2 regions of the Caldanaerobius fijiensis DSM 17918 genome follow, and region 1 is predicted to be linked to the other one. Evidence: predicted binding sites of a transcription regulator. Region 1 holds the regulator's gene; the other holds the start of a gene.
What was found. Region 1 encodes ArgR, which controls arginine synthesis, uptake and breakdown. Its sites were predicted from a motif close to ANTGNATAAANATACA; they were not measured.
Positions count from the first base shown of each region.

Region 1 (7,608 bases):
CTGATGAGATAAGATGCTTTTTAATTGATAAAGTATCTAAAACTGGGGGACATCTGGCGTCAAATCTGGGAGTTGTTGAGCTTACCATTGCATTGCACGTAGTTTTTGATGCACCTGTAGACAAGATCATCTGGGATGTGGGACATCAAACATATGTACACAAAATATTGACCGGAAGAAAAGATGATTTCTCATCATTGCGTCAACTGGGAGGTTTGAGTGGGTACCCGAAGATTGAGGAAAGTCCTTATGATGCATTTGGTACGGGCCATAGTTCTACTTCTATATCTGCGGCATTGGGCATGGCAAGGGCGAGAAATATAAAAGGTGAAAATTATTTTGTAGTTGCGGTAATAGGAGATGGTGCTCTCACAGGAGGTATGGCCTTTGAAGCTCTTAATGACGCAGGGCGCACAAAAACTCAGTTGATGGTTATATTAAATGACAATGAGATGTCGATATCCCATAATGTGGGTAGTTTATCAATATATTTAAGCAAATTGAGAACAGATCCTGCTTATTTTAAGATGAAAGCAGATATTGATAAAGTGTTAAATCGGATACCTGAAATAGGCTCAATACTTTCTAATACATTACAGAGGTTCAAAAATAGTATAAAGTCATTATTGGTACCAGGTATGATTTTTGAAAATCTTGGATTTACATATTTTGGACCTATTGATGGACACGATATATCTGCGCTAAAAGAAGTTTTAAGCTCAGCAAAAATGGTAAAAAGCCCTGTTTTGGTACATGTTATAACTAAAAAAGGGAAAGGATATAAAAATGCAGAAAATGATCCAGAATATTATCACGGTATAGAACCTTTTGATATAGAGTCCGGTGAATGTATAAACATAAAAAATGGCAAGACATATTCTGAGGTGTTTGGAGATACTCTGGTTGAACTTGCCAAAAAAGATAAAAACATAGTAGCTATTACTGCAGCTATGCCTTATGGTACTGGACTAACGAGATTTAAAAAAGAATTTCCTGATCGTTTTTTTGATGTAGGTATAGCTGAACAGCATGCTGTAACTATGGCAGGGGGTATGGCAGCAGCAGGTCTAAGGCCCGTGTTTGCTGTTTATTCAACATTTTTACAAAGGGGATATGACCAAATTGTACACGACATTTGTCTTCAAAAACTTCCTGTGATTTTCGCCATAGATAGGGCTGGTGTAGTAGGAGAAGATGGGGAGACACATAATGGTATCTTTGATTTATCATATCTTAGTCATATTCCTAATTTGATTATTTTATCGCCAAAAGATGGTAATGAATTATCGGCGATGCTTAAATATGCGTTGACATTAAATAAACCTGTGGCTATAAGATATCCAAGGGGAAACTGTCGTTATACAAAGGACAGTTCATCTATTCTTTTTGACGGCAGGGCAGAGATATTACAAGAAGGCCGCGATGTAACCATCGTAGCCGAAGGACGGATGGTAGAAATCGCATTGAAGGCAGCAGAAATTTTGAAATCAAAGCATTTATTTCCTGAAGTGATCAATGCCCGCATTATAAAACCTCTAGATGAAAATACAATTATAGCATCTGTTTTGAAGACACGACATCTTGTGACAATGGAAGACAATGTAAAAATAGGAGGGATGGGGAGCAGTATCATTCAGCTGTTGAGCGAAAAGTTTATTTATAATATTCCTACAAAGGTTATAGGATGGCCTGACCAATTTATATGTCATGGTAAGATAGAGGATGTTTTTAAATATTATGGTATGAATGCTGAATCGATTGCGGAACAAATCATTTCATTTCTATTAGAGAGAGATGATTATGGAAAAAGTAAGACTTGATGTTCTACTGGTATCAAGAGGCTATTATGAATCTAGAGAAAAAGCACAAGCTAATATAAAGTCAGGTAATGTGTACGTAGATGGAATTGTATGTAATAAACCTGGAACAAAAGTTGATAGCAATGTGAATATAACTATAAAGGGTGATATTATACCATATGTCAGCAGAGGTGGCCTTAAGCTTGAGAGGGCTCTAAAAGTTTTTAACATTTCTGTTGAAGGTAAAGTAGCGATGGATATAGGAGCCTCTACAGGTGGGTTTACCGATTGCCTTTTACAAAATGGTGCAGCAAAAGTTTATGCAATTGATGCTGGATATGCCCAATTAGATAGAAAACTACGTAACGATAAGCGAGTTGTTTGTATGGAAAAAACTAACGCTAGATACCTTAAAAGGTGTGATATTCCTGATCCTATAGATATAGTAACAATCGACGTATCGTTTATATCTGTAAAAAAAATAATACCTGTAGTTTCTGAATTTATTACGGATGGTGACATAATATCTTTAGTAAAACCACAGTTTGAAGCTGGACAACAGTATGTGGGTAAAAAAGGTGTTGTCAAAGACCCTAGAGTGCACGAAGCAGTACTAAAAAGTGTGATTGACGAAGCTTTAAAAAATTGTATGACATTATTAAACCTTACCTATTCACCTATTAGGGGACCTGAAGGAAATATTGAGTTTTTTATTCATCTTAAAAAAGGTAATGCTAACATAAATATAGATAAAAAAATAACAGATGTGGTAAAAGAAGCTCATAGAAATTTATAATTAAGGAAGAGGCAGATGAAAACAGTAGGAATAATAACTAATGAACAAAAGGATAAAGATTTAAAGATTACAAATGCATGTATTGATTGGCTTAAAAAAGAAGGATGTATTGTTATAACAGAAAATAATGATAAGCTTTATTTTGCTTCAGATTTTATTGTGGTTTTGGGTGGAGATGGGACAATCCTTAATGTGGCAAGGAAAGCTTCTATATATGAAAAACCCGTATTAGGTATAAATATGGGGCGTTTAGGATTTTTGGCAGAAGTTGAATTAAAAGATCTGTACAAGGCTCTAAAAATAGCTATAGATGGGGATTACACAATTGATAAGAGGATGATGCTGGAATGTAAACTTATCAGGCACGATGAGGTTTTACAAGAATATCATTCACTTAACGATATTGTGATAACAAGAGGTGCTTTTTCCAGAGTTATTCATCTGAGGACTTATATAGATGGCGAAATTGTTGATACGTATTCTTCAGATGGTTTAATAGTATCAAGTCCTACCGGTTCAACAGCTTATTCGCTTTCTGCTGGGGGTCCGATTGTTAAACCAGACGTCCATTTGATTATTGTAACGCCGATATGTCCTCATTCGCTTTACAACAGGTCAATAATAGTTTCTGCGGACTCGCAAGTGAGAGTAGATATCTTAGATAGTAACCTGGATATAATGCTGACCGTTGATGGACAGGTTGGTTATAAACTAGAAAAAGGCGATTCAGTAATTATTAAAAAATCAAAATATGAAAGTATGCTTATAAGAATAGAAAAAAAGTCATTTTTTGAATTATTGAGAAATAAATTATCTGAAATAAATCGAGAGTGACGGGAGGAAAAGCATCTTATGAAAATGTCGAGACATGCTAAAATACTTGAATTAATAGAGGAAAAGCCTATTGAAACCCAGGATGAGCTTGTGGATGAATTGAGAAAAAGTGGATTTAACGTGACACAAGCTACCATATCAAGAGATATTAAGGACCTTAGATTAGTAAAAGTTATGGATGAAGAAGGTAGATACAGGTATGTATCCCTTAATAAGACAGAAGAGGATGTAAGCAATAAACTGGTAACTCTATTATCTCAATCTTTAGTTTCTATAGATTACGCTGGTAACATTATTGTACTGAAAACCCTCTCAGGTACAGCTATGGCAGCAGCTGCTGCGATAGATGCTTTGAATTTTAGAGATATAGTAGGTACTTTAGCAGGGGATGATACTATATTTGTGCTCGTGAGAGATGTCAAAAATATTAATGAAATTTTATCTAGGTTTAAAAGTCTTATAAAATAGATTGAGGGTGATATCCATTGCTTGTTTCACTTTCAATTAAAAATTTTGCTTTAATAGATAATCTAGAGATAAATTTTGATAAAGGCTTAAATATCATAACCGGAGAAACAGGAGCTGGTAAATCTATAATTATTGAAGCTCTGAGTTTTGTGTTGGGTGGTAGGGCAGACAAGGATATGATAAGGACAGGGTGCAGTAAAGCTGAGGTTGAAGCCATATTTGAAGTCGATGAAAAAAATAGGGTTATAGATGAACTTAAAGAAATGGGATTTTATGATGCAGAGGATGATTTTATTATCGTATATAGAGAACTTATGTTAAATGGTCGAAATAGATGTAAAATAAATAATAAAACAGTAAATATATCTACACTTAAATATTTTGCACAAAAACTCATAGATATCCATAGCCAAGATGAATACCAAATGTTGTTCGATTGGTCAACCCATCAAAGTTTGTTGGATGCTTTTGGCAGTGGTGAATTAGATGAACTAAAGAAACATGTAAACAATTTATATAATACGTATATGGAGTACGATAGAGAAATAAGGAGATTACAGGAAGAAGGGAATAATCCTCTAGAAGAAGAATTTATTAAATATCAGTTAAATGAAATCAATGCGGCGAATTTAAAAGCGGAGGAAGAAGAACAATTATTGAGAGCTAGAAAGGTAATGACCAATGCTGAAAAAATATATGATGCACTTTTCTACGCTTATTCTACACTATATGATAATAAAAATAAACGAAGTGTCATAGATGAATTGGGTGAAGTTATTAATAAATTGAAAAATGTATCTCAGTACGACAAAGAAATTGAGAATATGTTAAATCGTTTAAATGATTTATACTATCAAATAGAGGACATATCCGGATCATTAAGGCATTATATGGAAGGTTTAAACTTTGATCCTGAAGAATTAAACAAGATAGAGGAGAGACTTGGTTTTTTATCAGATTTGAAGCGAAAATATGGAAAAACTATCGAGCAGTTAATCGCTTATAAATCCGAGTTACAATTAAAAATAGAGCGAATAGAAAATAACGCACATATATTAGAGGAAATGCGTCAAAAGCAAGCAAGAATAAAGGAAGATTTGCTGAGTTTTAGCAGAAAATTGTCAAATATGAGACGTAAAATTGCAGAAGAGCTAGAAAATATGGTATCAAAAGAACTTGATCAGCTTGGTATTAGAGGGGTTTTATTCAAAGTACATTTTGATGAGAAAGAGATATCGGCAGATGGAATAGACCGCGTAGAATTTATGATAAGCACAAACCCTGGGGAACCATTAAAACCGTTGTCTAAGGTCGCGTCAGGTGGAGAAATGTCTAGAATAATGTTAGCGTTTAAAAAAGTTTTTTCAGAAGTAGATGGCATTGATACTCTTATTTTCGACGAAATAGATACAGGTATAAGTGGACAAGCTGTACAGGCCGTGGCAGAAAAAATTTTAGAGTTATCTTTAAAAAGACAGATTATATGTATCACACATATGCCACAAATAGCCAGTCTGGCGGATACTCATTATTATATCCGAAAGGTTATAACTGATAATAGAACATATACAAAAGTGGAAAAATTAGATGATAGAGGTAGAATTTATGAGATATCCAGGATTATCAGTGGAGACAATATAACTCCATTGTCCATATCCCATTCTAAAGAAATGATAGCAATAGCAAATAAATTAAAAGAAAAAATAGCTCAATAGGTCTTTTTTACAAGTATAAATGCCACTCTCAAAGGAAATTTTATATTTGTAAGTCAATGAGGAGAGTGGTATTTGTGCGATTAAAAAAAATTGTTTGTGCCATTGTTATAATTTTGATATTAATATTAAATAATACGCCGATAATAACAAACTTTATACAAATTCCTGCTCATCAAATAATATTGGAGGGGGAAGAATCCAGATTTAACATCGGTTTTCCTCTTTCTATAACAGTAAGAGCAGATAAGCAAGGCATAATAAAAATCAATAATGTGGCGGTGCATAAAGAAAGATACTTGCCATCGTTGACAAGATTCAGTATAAAATCTGAAGACATTGGACATGCAGTAGTAAACCTCAAGTTATTTGGAATAATCCCGGTAAAAAATGTAATGTTGGATATTGTTCCTAAAAAATACGTTATTGTTGGGGGACAACCTATAGGTGTAAGAATCAATACTAAAGGTGTTATTGTAGTAGGTTTTTCTGATATCATCGGAACATCGGGGAAAGTGTATTGCCCAGGAAAGCAAGCAGGTATTAGAATAGGTGATATACTTTTGAGAATAGATGGTTTAGATATAAAAGATAGCGATAGTATTGTTAGTATTCTAAGAGAAAAAGGGGGCAGGACATTATCATTGCAGATTCAAAGAGATGAAAGAATTATTGATTTAAAAGTAAATCCTATAAAGTCAAAAGATGATGGAGAATATAAGTTGGGTCTTTGGGTAAGAGATCATACCTCAGGAATTGGCACGTTAACCTTTGTAGATCCTAGTAACAATAAATTTGGAGCATTGGGTCATCCAATTACAGATATGGATACAGGGCAGATGCTTAATATAAAAGATGGAGAAATTATGCATGCACATATAACATCTATTCAACAGGGTTATAAAAGCAGACCAGGGGAAATTAAAGGCATATTTATTGAAGGGAAAGATAGCATTGGGAAAATAGAAAAGAATACTAAATATGGTATCTATGGGACTTTATATAACAAAGATAATTTAACAGAAAATTTGTATCCTATAGGATATCAGTCTCAGGTAAAGCCTGGTCCTGCTAAGATATTAGCTATGATTGATGATAGCAAGGTAAGGGAATACAGCATTGAGATACAAAAAGTTGTAAAACAGGATCAACCTAATCCTAAGAGCATGATAATAAAAATTACAGATCCTTATTTATTAAAGCATACTGGTGGTATCATACAAGGGATGAGTGGCAGTCCGATAATTCAAGATGGGAAATTGGTCGGGGCGGTGACGCACGTTTTTGTAAACGATCCAACCAGAGGATATGGTATTTATATTGAGTGGATGATAGATGAATTAAACAAAAAATAATTTATGGAAAAAAAAGGAGGAATTTTAGATTTGGTGTAGAATTACGATAAAGTAATAAAAAGCAGGGTGAGGGAGGATAAAATTGATTAAGTTGTTAATAGTAGATGACAATAAAGAATTTTGTTCTATATTAACAGATTATTTCAATAATAAGGAAGATATAGACGTGATTGGTGTAGCCAATGATGGAAACCAGGCCATAAAATTGATTATGGAGCTTAATCCTGATTTGGTATTGCTTGATATTATAATGCCGTATTTAGATGGACTAGGCGTTTTAGAAACGATTAAATCGCTTAATCTTCTAAAAATGCCTAAAATAATAGTATTGTCTGCTGTAGGGCAGGAAAGAATAACGCAAATGGCTATAAATTTAAATGTAGACTATTATATTCTTAAACCTTTTGATTTAAATACGCTTTATAGAAGAATAAAGGATATATTTATGCTTCCTTTAAATAATGATTATAATGAAGGGTTAAAACCTGAGCTTGATACAGCTAATTTGGAAGCTAAAATAACAGAGATTATTCAAGAAATAGGGATACCAGCACATATAAAAGGTTATCTATATATAAGAGATGCCATCTATATGGTTATAAACAATGTAGAAATGATAGGCGCAATAACAAAAGAGTTATATC
Region 1 is NZ_FQVH01000002.1:122,661-130,268, forward strand. Features, by position in the region: gene dxs (1-deoxy-D-xylulose-5-phosphate synthase) at 1-1,820, shown strand, start outside; gene BUB87_RS02010 (TlyA family RNA methyltransferase) at 1,795-2,595, shown strand; gene BUB87_RS02015 (NAD(+)/NADH kinase) at 2,611-3,429, shown strand; gene BUB87_RS02020 (arginine repressor) at 3,448-3,897, shown strand; gene recN (DNA repair protein RecN) at 3,915-5,612, shown strand; gene spoIVB (SpoIVB peptidase) at 5,687-6,964, shown strand; gene spo0A (sporulation transcription factor Spo0A) at 7,041-7,608, shown strand, end outside.

Region 2 (7,608 bases), on a different contig from region 1:
ATCACCCTGTCTACCTGCACGACCCCTCAACTGATTGTCTATTCGCCTGGACTCATGCCTTTCTGTGCCTATGATGTGAAGGCCTCCCAGCTCTTTGACCCCTTCTCCCAGCACGATATCCGTACCACGGCCCGCCATGTTTGTGGCTATCGTCACGGCACCTTTCTGTCCGGCTTTAGCTATGATTTCTGCCTCTTTCTCGTGGTACTTGGCATTTAACACCTCATGCTTTATGCCGCGACGCTTTAACATCTGGCTGAGTTTCTCAGATTTCTCAATGGATACAGTACCCACCAGTACAGGCTGCCCCTTTGAATGCCTCTCTACTATCTCCTCAACCACAGCTCTAAACTTAGCTTCTTCGGTTTTATATATAACGTCGGGGTAATCCACCCTTATCATAGGTTTGTTGGTAGGTATTACCACTACGTCCAGCCCGTAAATATCCCTGAACTCCTGTTCCTCTGTCTTGGCCGTGCCCGTCATACCTGCCAGCTTTTTGTACATTCTGAAATAATTCTGAAATGTTATGGTAGCATATGTCCTGCTTTCACTTTGAATTTTTACATTTTCCTTGGCCTCTATAGCTTGATGAAGGCCATCGCTGTACCTTCTGCCAAACATTAATCTGCCAGTAAACTCATCTACAATTATCACTTCGCCGTCTTTGACCACGTAATCTCTATCTCTCTTCATGAGGGCATGAGCCTTTAACGCTTGAATGATACAGTGATTGATCTCCATATTATCAAGATCAGCTAAATTTTCTACGCCGAAATAAGCTTCTGCCTTTTTTATGCCTACATCTGTTAAACTTACGGTATGCTCTTTCTCATCTGCTTTATAATCTATATCAGGCTTCAGCCCGGAGACAAAGCGGTCGGCTTTTACATATAAATCAGTAGATTTATCCCCCGGACCTGAGATGATAAGTGGAGTCCTGGCTTCATCAATGAGTATACTATCTACCTCATCGACGATAGCATAATTAAATCCCCTCTGTACCATCTCTTCCTTGTATATGACCATATTATCCCTTAGATAATCAAAGCCAAATTCATTGTTTGTGCCATAGGTTATATCGCAGTTATAGGCTTCTCGCCTCTGATCACTATCCATATCGTGGACAATAACGCCCACCGAGAGGCCGAGAAACTCATAAATCTTGCCCATCCAATTTCTATCACGCTTGGCCAGGTAGTCATTCACCGTCACGATATGAACGCCTTTTCCCTCCAGCGCATTGAGGTATGCTGGCAATGTGGCCACCAGCGTCTTACCTTCACCCGTCTTCATCTCGGCTATCCTGCCCTGGTGAAGCACAATACCACCCAGCACCTGAACAGGAAAATGCTTCATACCCAATGTCCTCCACGCGGCTTCCCTTACTACCGCAAAAGCCTCCGGGAGGATATCATCCAATGTCTCCCCGTTATTGAGTCTATCTTTAAACTCCTGCGTCTTAGCCCTTAACTGTTCATCGGTAAGTTTAGACATTTCGTCTTCATATGACAAAACCTTATCCACGATGGGATAAAGCCTTTTAAGCTCTCTCTCATTGTAGCTTCCAAAAATCTTTTCTAATAAATTTAACATTTTGATCACCTTATAGTATTATATAATATTTTACATATACCGTCAAATGCACTAAAAAAGGTCCTTTTAAAAGGACCTTTTTATACTTTTTCTGCTTCTATAAGTCCATAGCTGCCGTCTCTTCGCCTGTACACCACGTTTATATCGTTGCTCTCCTCATTGCAAAAGATATAAAAGTCGTGTCCCAGCAAATTCATCTGCAGTATCGCCTCTTCTACAGACATTGGCTTCATACCAAATTTTTTCTTTCTGACTATCCTAAACTCTTCTTCAGAAACCTCTTTTTCCTCATCTTCTTCGGTCAACTGAAGGTTTTCAGGAACTTTGACGTTAAACCTCTTTTCAAGTTTCGTTTTGTGCTTTCTCCACTGCTTCTTGAGCTTTTCTACTACCTCATCCAGCGTAGAATACATATCTTCTGTCGCAGCTTCAGCTCTAAAAATCACGCCTTTATACGGTATAGTAACTTCTACAATCTGGTCATTTTTAACCACGCTTAAAACCACATTTACATCCGTGTCTTCATTAAAAAATTTATCTAGAATGCGCAGCTTCTTCTCCACAGCATTTTTTAATGCATCTGTAAGCTCGAGATTGTTTTTCCCTGTAATCCTTAGGTTCATAAATGCCACTACTCCCTTCAGCATTAGTATTCTTTACCCTTGTTACTTATATTATTCTACGCAAGCAATGATAATCCTTCTTAATTTTTGAAAATTTTTATGAATTTTTTATAAACTCTTTATAAAACCTTGCTTAAAAACGACCTGGTCCTTTCCTGCCGCGGATTTGTAAAAATTTCCTGTGGCGGTCCTTCTTCGACTACCTGCCCTTCATCTATGAACACAACCCTATGGCAAACTTCTCTTGCGAACCCCATCTCATGAGTAACTACCATCATGGTCATGCCATCATGGGCCAGGTCCTTCATGACGTTAAGCACCTCTTTAACCATCTCAGGATCTAATGCTGAAGTAGGCTCATCAAACAGCATGACATCGGGCTGCATCGCCAAAGCCCTGGCTATTGCAATCCTCTGCTTCTGGCCTCCCGACAACTGCGCTGGGTACGCCTTTACTTTATCCTTAAGGCCAACCCTCTCTAAAAGGTTCATGGCGATGGCCTCGGCCTGAGCTTTATCCATCTTTTTGACCTTTATAGGCGCTATGGTCAAGTTATCCAGGACGGTCATATGTGGAAAAAGATTAAAATGCTGAAATACCATGCCCACCTTTTGTCTTATTCTATTTATATTTTTAACAGGATCCACTTTCTCCCCTTCAATATACACGTTTCCGGCAGTAGGTTCTTCCAGATAGTTGACACATCTCAGCAATGTACTCTTTCCTGATCCGCTGGGCCCTATAATCGCCAAAACCTCACCCTTTTTTATTTCCAGGTTTATACCGTTCAACACCTGCAAATGCCCAAAAGATTTTTTTAAATTCTCTACCTTCACCATACTATCTAACATCACCGGCTTTTAACCTCCTCTCAAACATACCCATCAACTTAGAGAGGAACAGCGTCATAACAAAGTATATCATCGCAATGACAATAAGGGGCTCAAAAGGCCTGTAAGTAACACTTGATATGATCTCCTGTTGTCTCATAAGGTCCGACGCACCTATTACGGAAACTATGGAAGATTCCTTTAGCAGCACGATGAACTCATTCCCTAGTGCCGGAAGTATATTCTTTATAGCTTGGGGCATGATGATATATCGCATGGCCATCCCATGGGGCATTCCTAATGACCTGGCAGCTTCCATCTGCCCCCTATCTACTGCCTCAATTCCAGCCCTTATTATCTCTGCCACATAAGCACCGCTATTTATACCCAGTGCAAAGACAGCCGCATAAAACTTAGGTATATTAAGATTTAACACCTGAGAGATGCCAAAGTATATGATAAAGAGCTGTACAAGGGCAGGAGTACCCCTTATTATCTCTATATACGCTTTTCCAATAAAGCTTATTACCTTTATCCTAGACATCTTCATAAATGCCGCTAAAATGCCTAGAATTACGCCTATTATTACCGCGCCTATGGTAAATTCTATTGTACTTACGGTACCTTTCAAAAATAGAGGCCAGTATTTGAGCATACTGGCAAAATCCAAATTCGTCATATATTACTCTCCTTTACTGCTTAAACCATTTCTCAATAAGTTTGTCATATTCCCCTGAATCTTTCAGCTGTTTTAATATCTTGTTTATTTCGTTTAGAAGAGCTTTGTCACCTTTTCTAACCGCTATAGCGGAACCCTCTTCGCTTTTTATCTCTGGTATTTCCACTATCTTTAAGTCTGGGTTCTCTTTCAGGTATGCCTCTGCAACCGTCTTTTCAACAACAACCCCATCTACTTTTCCTGTTTTTACTTCCATTATCTCGGTTGATACCTTGTCTATAGGAATTACAGTGACGCCTTTTATGCTTCTGGCCGCTTTTTCACTCGTGGTACCTAATTGAGCATCCAACTTCTTGCCTTTTAAATCATCAACGGTCTTGATAGAGTTATTATCCTTTTTAACTACTAATACCTGTTTACCAATATAATAAAGATCTGAAAAATCTACGCTTTTAGCTCTCTCTGGTGTAGGCGTCATACCTGCTACAATCATATCGATTTTACCAGCCTGAAGTGCCGCAATGAGGCCGTCGAACTTCATATCTTCTATATCAAGTTTTACGCCCAATCCATCAGCAACCGCTTGAGCAATATCCACATCAAAGCCGACGATTTTATCCTCACCATTTATAAGTTGATGGCTTTCATATGGTGGAAAATCGGCGCTGGTACCCATCACTATTACACCAGCTTTTTTGATCTTCTCTAAACTATTAGATGTACCTGATGAGCTATTGGATTTAGCAGCAGAACCATTGGTATTGTCGCTGGATTGAGTTGCTTTATTAGAATTTCCCGCGGTCGTATTTTTGCTGGAATTAGCGCAGGAAACCAACGACAGCGTCAATGCAGCGATTAAAAGAAAAGCCATTAACTTCTTCATGTATTTTTCTCCCCTCTTTTTAAATATTAAATCTCTTGAATAATTATACATTGTTAATTATATATTGTCTATTATTTTTTTGCAAGTGAATTTGTTGACAGCTTGTCTGTGGATAATGTGGATAAACCTGTTTATAACTTCTTGTTTGGGCATTCCTCATGTGGAAAAAATGTGGGCAAATAATTTTCTAAATGTACAAAAAAAGAGGCCTTATGACCTCTTTTTTGCGGCTTATAATCCTCTCAAAGCAAGGGGATTATAATTCCATTGAACTTGCTCGGCGCTGCCTGAAACCACCGTTGTTCCTGTGGTTTTGCTTTCTCGCAGTCCTACACGCCTTGCACCTCACCGGAGCATTCTGAAATCCTTTTTCAGCATAAAACTCCTGCTCACCCGCGGTCCAGGTAAACTCCTTCCCGCAATCCTTACATACTAAAACTTTGTCCTGATACATCAAAAAATCCCCTCACTTTGAATTAATGGTTTAAATTACATTGATTATATCATATTATTTACAAAAGCACAAGCACTTACAAAAAATATTTTAATTTTCACCAAGCAATCTCTCAAATATTTTCAAATAGATCTTAGCAGCAAAAATACTGGAATGCCCCTGAAGGGCTGTGGCATAAGCATTTCTTTCTAAATAGTGCCTTAAGCCCTCATCTCTTAATACTCTCATAATTCCATCGGCTATAGCATAAGGATCCCTCTGTTTAACCAAAATGCCATTTATCCCATTCTTTATTATATCTTTTATCCCACCAATGTCCGAAGCGACGACTACTTTGCCGCACATCATCCCTTCAAGAGCAGATATGGGTGTGTCTGCACTCATATTTCCTATAACAACAGATGGTATACAGACCACATCAGCGATGGCGTAAAACATAGGCATTATAGAATGGTTTACAGATCCCAGCATCAAATAATGGCCTGTTAGGCCAAGGCTTTCAGCCATGTTTATAAGATTTTTTCGCTCTTCTCCATCACCTGCTATCACAAGATATGCTTTTACATTCCGGTCCAGCAATATCCTGAAAGCCTCCAAAAGATAATTTATCCCATTTTTTGCTGTAAGCCTTCGAGGACACAATATCACAAACCTATTATCAGGTATACCCAACTTTTTCTTAAACCCCTCATCCCTCTCCATAGGCTTAAAAAGTTCCATATCCACGAAACTTTTTAATACGATTATCTTTTTTATACCTGCAATAGACTTTATGTAATCCCTTATATTTGCATCAACTGCAATTATTGCAGGTGCATTCTGATAGGCGATTCGCTCGCAATACCTGAGGTATTTCTCCTCAGCAGAATTTTCAGCCACAAGTTTTGCAGCCAACGCATCATCGCTCATGTAGCCGTGAACAGTAAGCAGCTGTGGCGCATTCACGTTTAAAAACAGACAAGCAAGAAATGACATTACATCGTGGCAGCTTATTACATCGTACTTAGTAGATCTCAGTTTCAATTCCACCTTATCGGCCAGTGAATGCCTGGCTTTCTCATAAAATTTTATGAGCGAAGTGTCTTGGCATTCAGGATAATCAGGAAAAACCACATCTACACTGTGGCTCAAACGTTCTAGCATGACTTTTAATGCTCTTATGTGAGACGAAACACTGCCTGGAAATGGATACATCCATATCGAAGCGATGAGAATTTTCATAAAAAATACCCCCTTACCTATTAATATGATAGGGGGTATTTTTGTGTACTTTTTACTTTCTTTTATCTACATATGCAGAAAAATCATGACCATGAACAAGATAACCTCTGATGGCATTTTTTCCATACCTTATGTTTGCGATCTTGCTTATTATCTCTTCCTTTAACCGTGCCGCTGCATCTAAATTAGCTTTTTCTAATTCCAGTATCTCACTTAACAATTCTTTACGCCTGCCGTCATCATTCAAAACATAAATACCCTCGTTACAAGCGTTTATGATCTCCTGTTTTTTATTTGTAACATCAACAAGTTTTTGTATATCCTGCTCCTCTAGTGCCCTTTGCTGCTCCAATGTCAATCGGTACCATTCTTCCAAATCTACCTTTTGCATGGCTATCTCGCGCTATCCTTCCTGGCGATTTTCATAGCCTGCTGCCATGTATTTCGAAGGTCTCTTGCAAATTCCAATACCTCATCTATAATATTTACGTCTTTTTTTATATTGGCCTCTATAGTTTTGCGAATCATAAAGTCGTATATACTGGCTAAATTAGAGGCTATATCATAGCTTCTGTCCAGTGTAGCATTGAGCTCATTTAATATATCCTGTACCCTTATCAATTTCTCATGGGCTGTCTGCATATCCCGCGATAATATAGCCTCTTTCGCTTGATTTAAAAACCGTATAATTCCATCGTAAAGCATCAATGTAAGCTCTTCAGGCGAAGCGGTCATCACCGCATCAGTCCTGTATTGCTGGTACGGATTGTTAATCATCATTTACCACCTCCTAACTGCTGGGCAAGCCATGCACTTTGAGCATTCATCTGCTGCATAGCAGTTTCAAGCCGCGTAAACTGCTCATAATACCTATTTTCCATCTCTGTCAGGCGTGCCTGCATGTCGGATATCTGCTGATTGTATTGCTGTATCTGCTGAGATATGTAGCTGTTATCATAAAGCATATCACTGGTCCCTGCTTTGTCTTTAAGCTGTTTTATAGCAGAATCCAGATAGTCCTTGAGCTGTACGGCCAACCCACCTTGAGATTTTTGCGATTGGATTATTTTGCCGCTGGAATCTGTGGGAAATGGATTTGTAAAAAGCTTTATAACGGCATCCAGGTTGTTATTAATAGCATCTTTCAACTTAGCCTCATCTATGATGATCTTGCCCGTTTTATCAATCCAATAACTGGATGTACTTAGACCTATCTGGTACATAGTTCTATACGTAAATGAAGAATCACCTACAGTAGCAGACATTATTTTCCTCATATTTGCCATTATGCTGCCAAGCATATCATCGCCCTTTAGCAATCC
Region 2 is NZ_FQVH01000003.1:67,628-75,235, reverse strand. Features, by position in the region: gene secA (preprotein translocase subunit SecA) at 1-1,596, opposite strand, end outside; gene hpf (ribosome hibernation-promoting factor, HPF/YfiA family) at 1,677-2,219, opposite strand; gene BUB87_RS02650 (amino acid ABC transporter ATP-binding protein) at 2,339-3,058, opposite strand; gene BUB87_RS02645 (amino acid ABC transporter permease) at 3,060-3,728, opposite strand; gene BUB87_RS02640 (basic amino acid ABC transporter substrate-binding protein) at 3,742-4,611, opposite strand; gene BUB87_RS02635 (zinc-ribbon domain-containing protein) at 4,868-5,065, opposite strand; gene BUB87_RS02630 (glycosyltransferase family 4 protein) at 5,156-6,286, opposite strand; gene BUB87_RS02625 (hypothetical protein) at 6,339-6,677, opposite strand; gene fliS (flagellar export chaperone FliS) at 6,680-7,066, opposite strand; gene fliD (flagellar filament capping protein FliD) at 7,063-7,608, opposite strand, start outside.
Region 2: BUB87_RS02640 (basic amino acid ABC transporter substrate-binding protein) is a predicted target of ArgR. The motif match lies at 4,648-4,663, and genes of this name have one in related genera.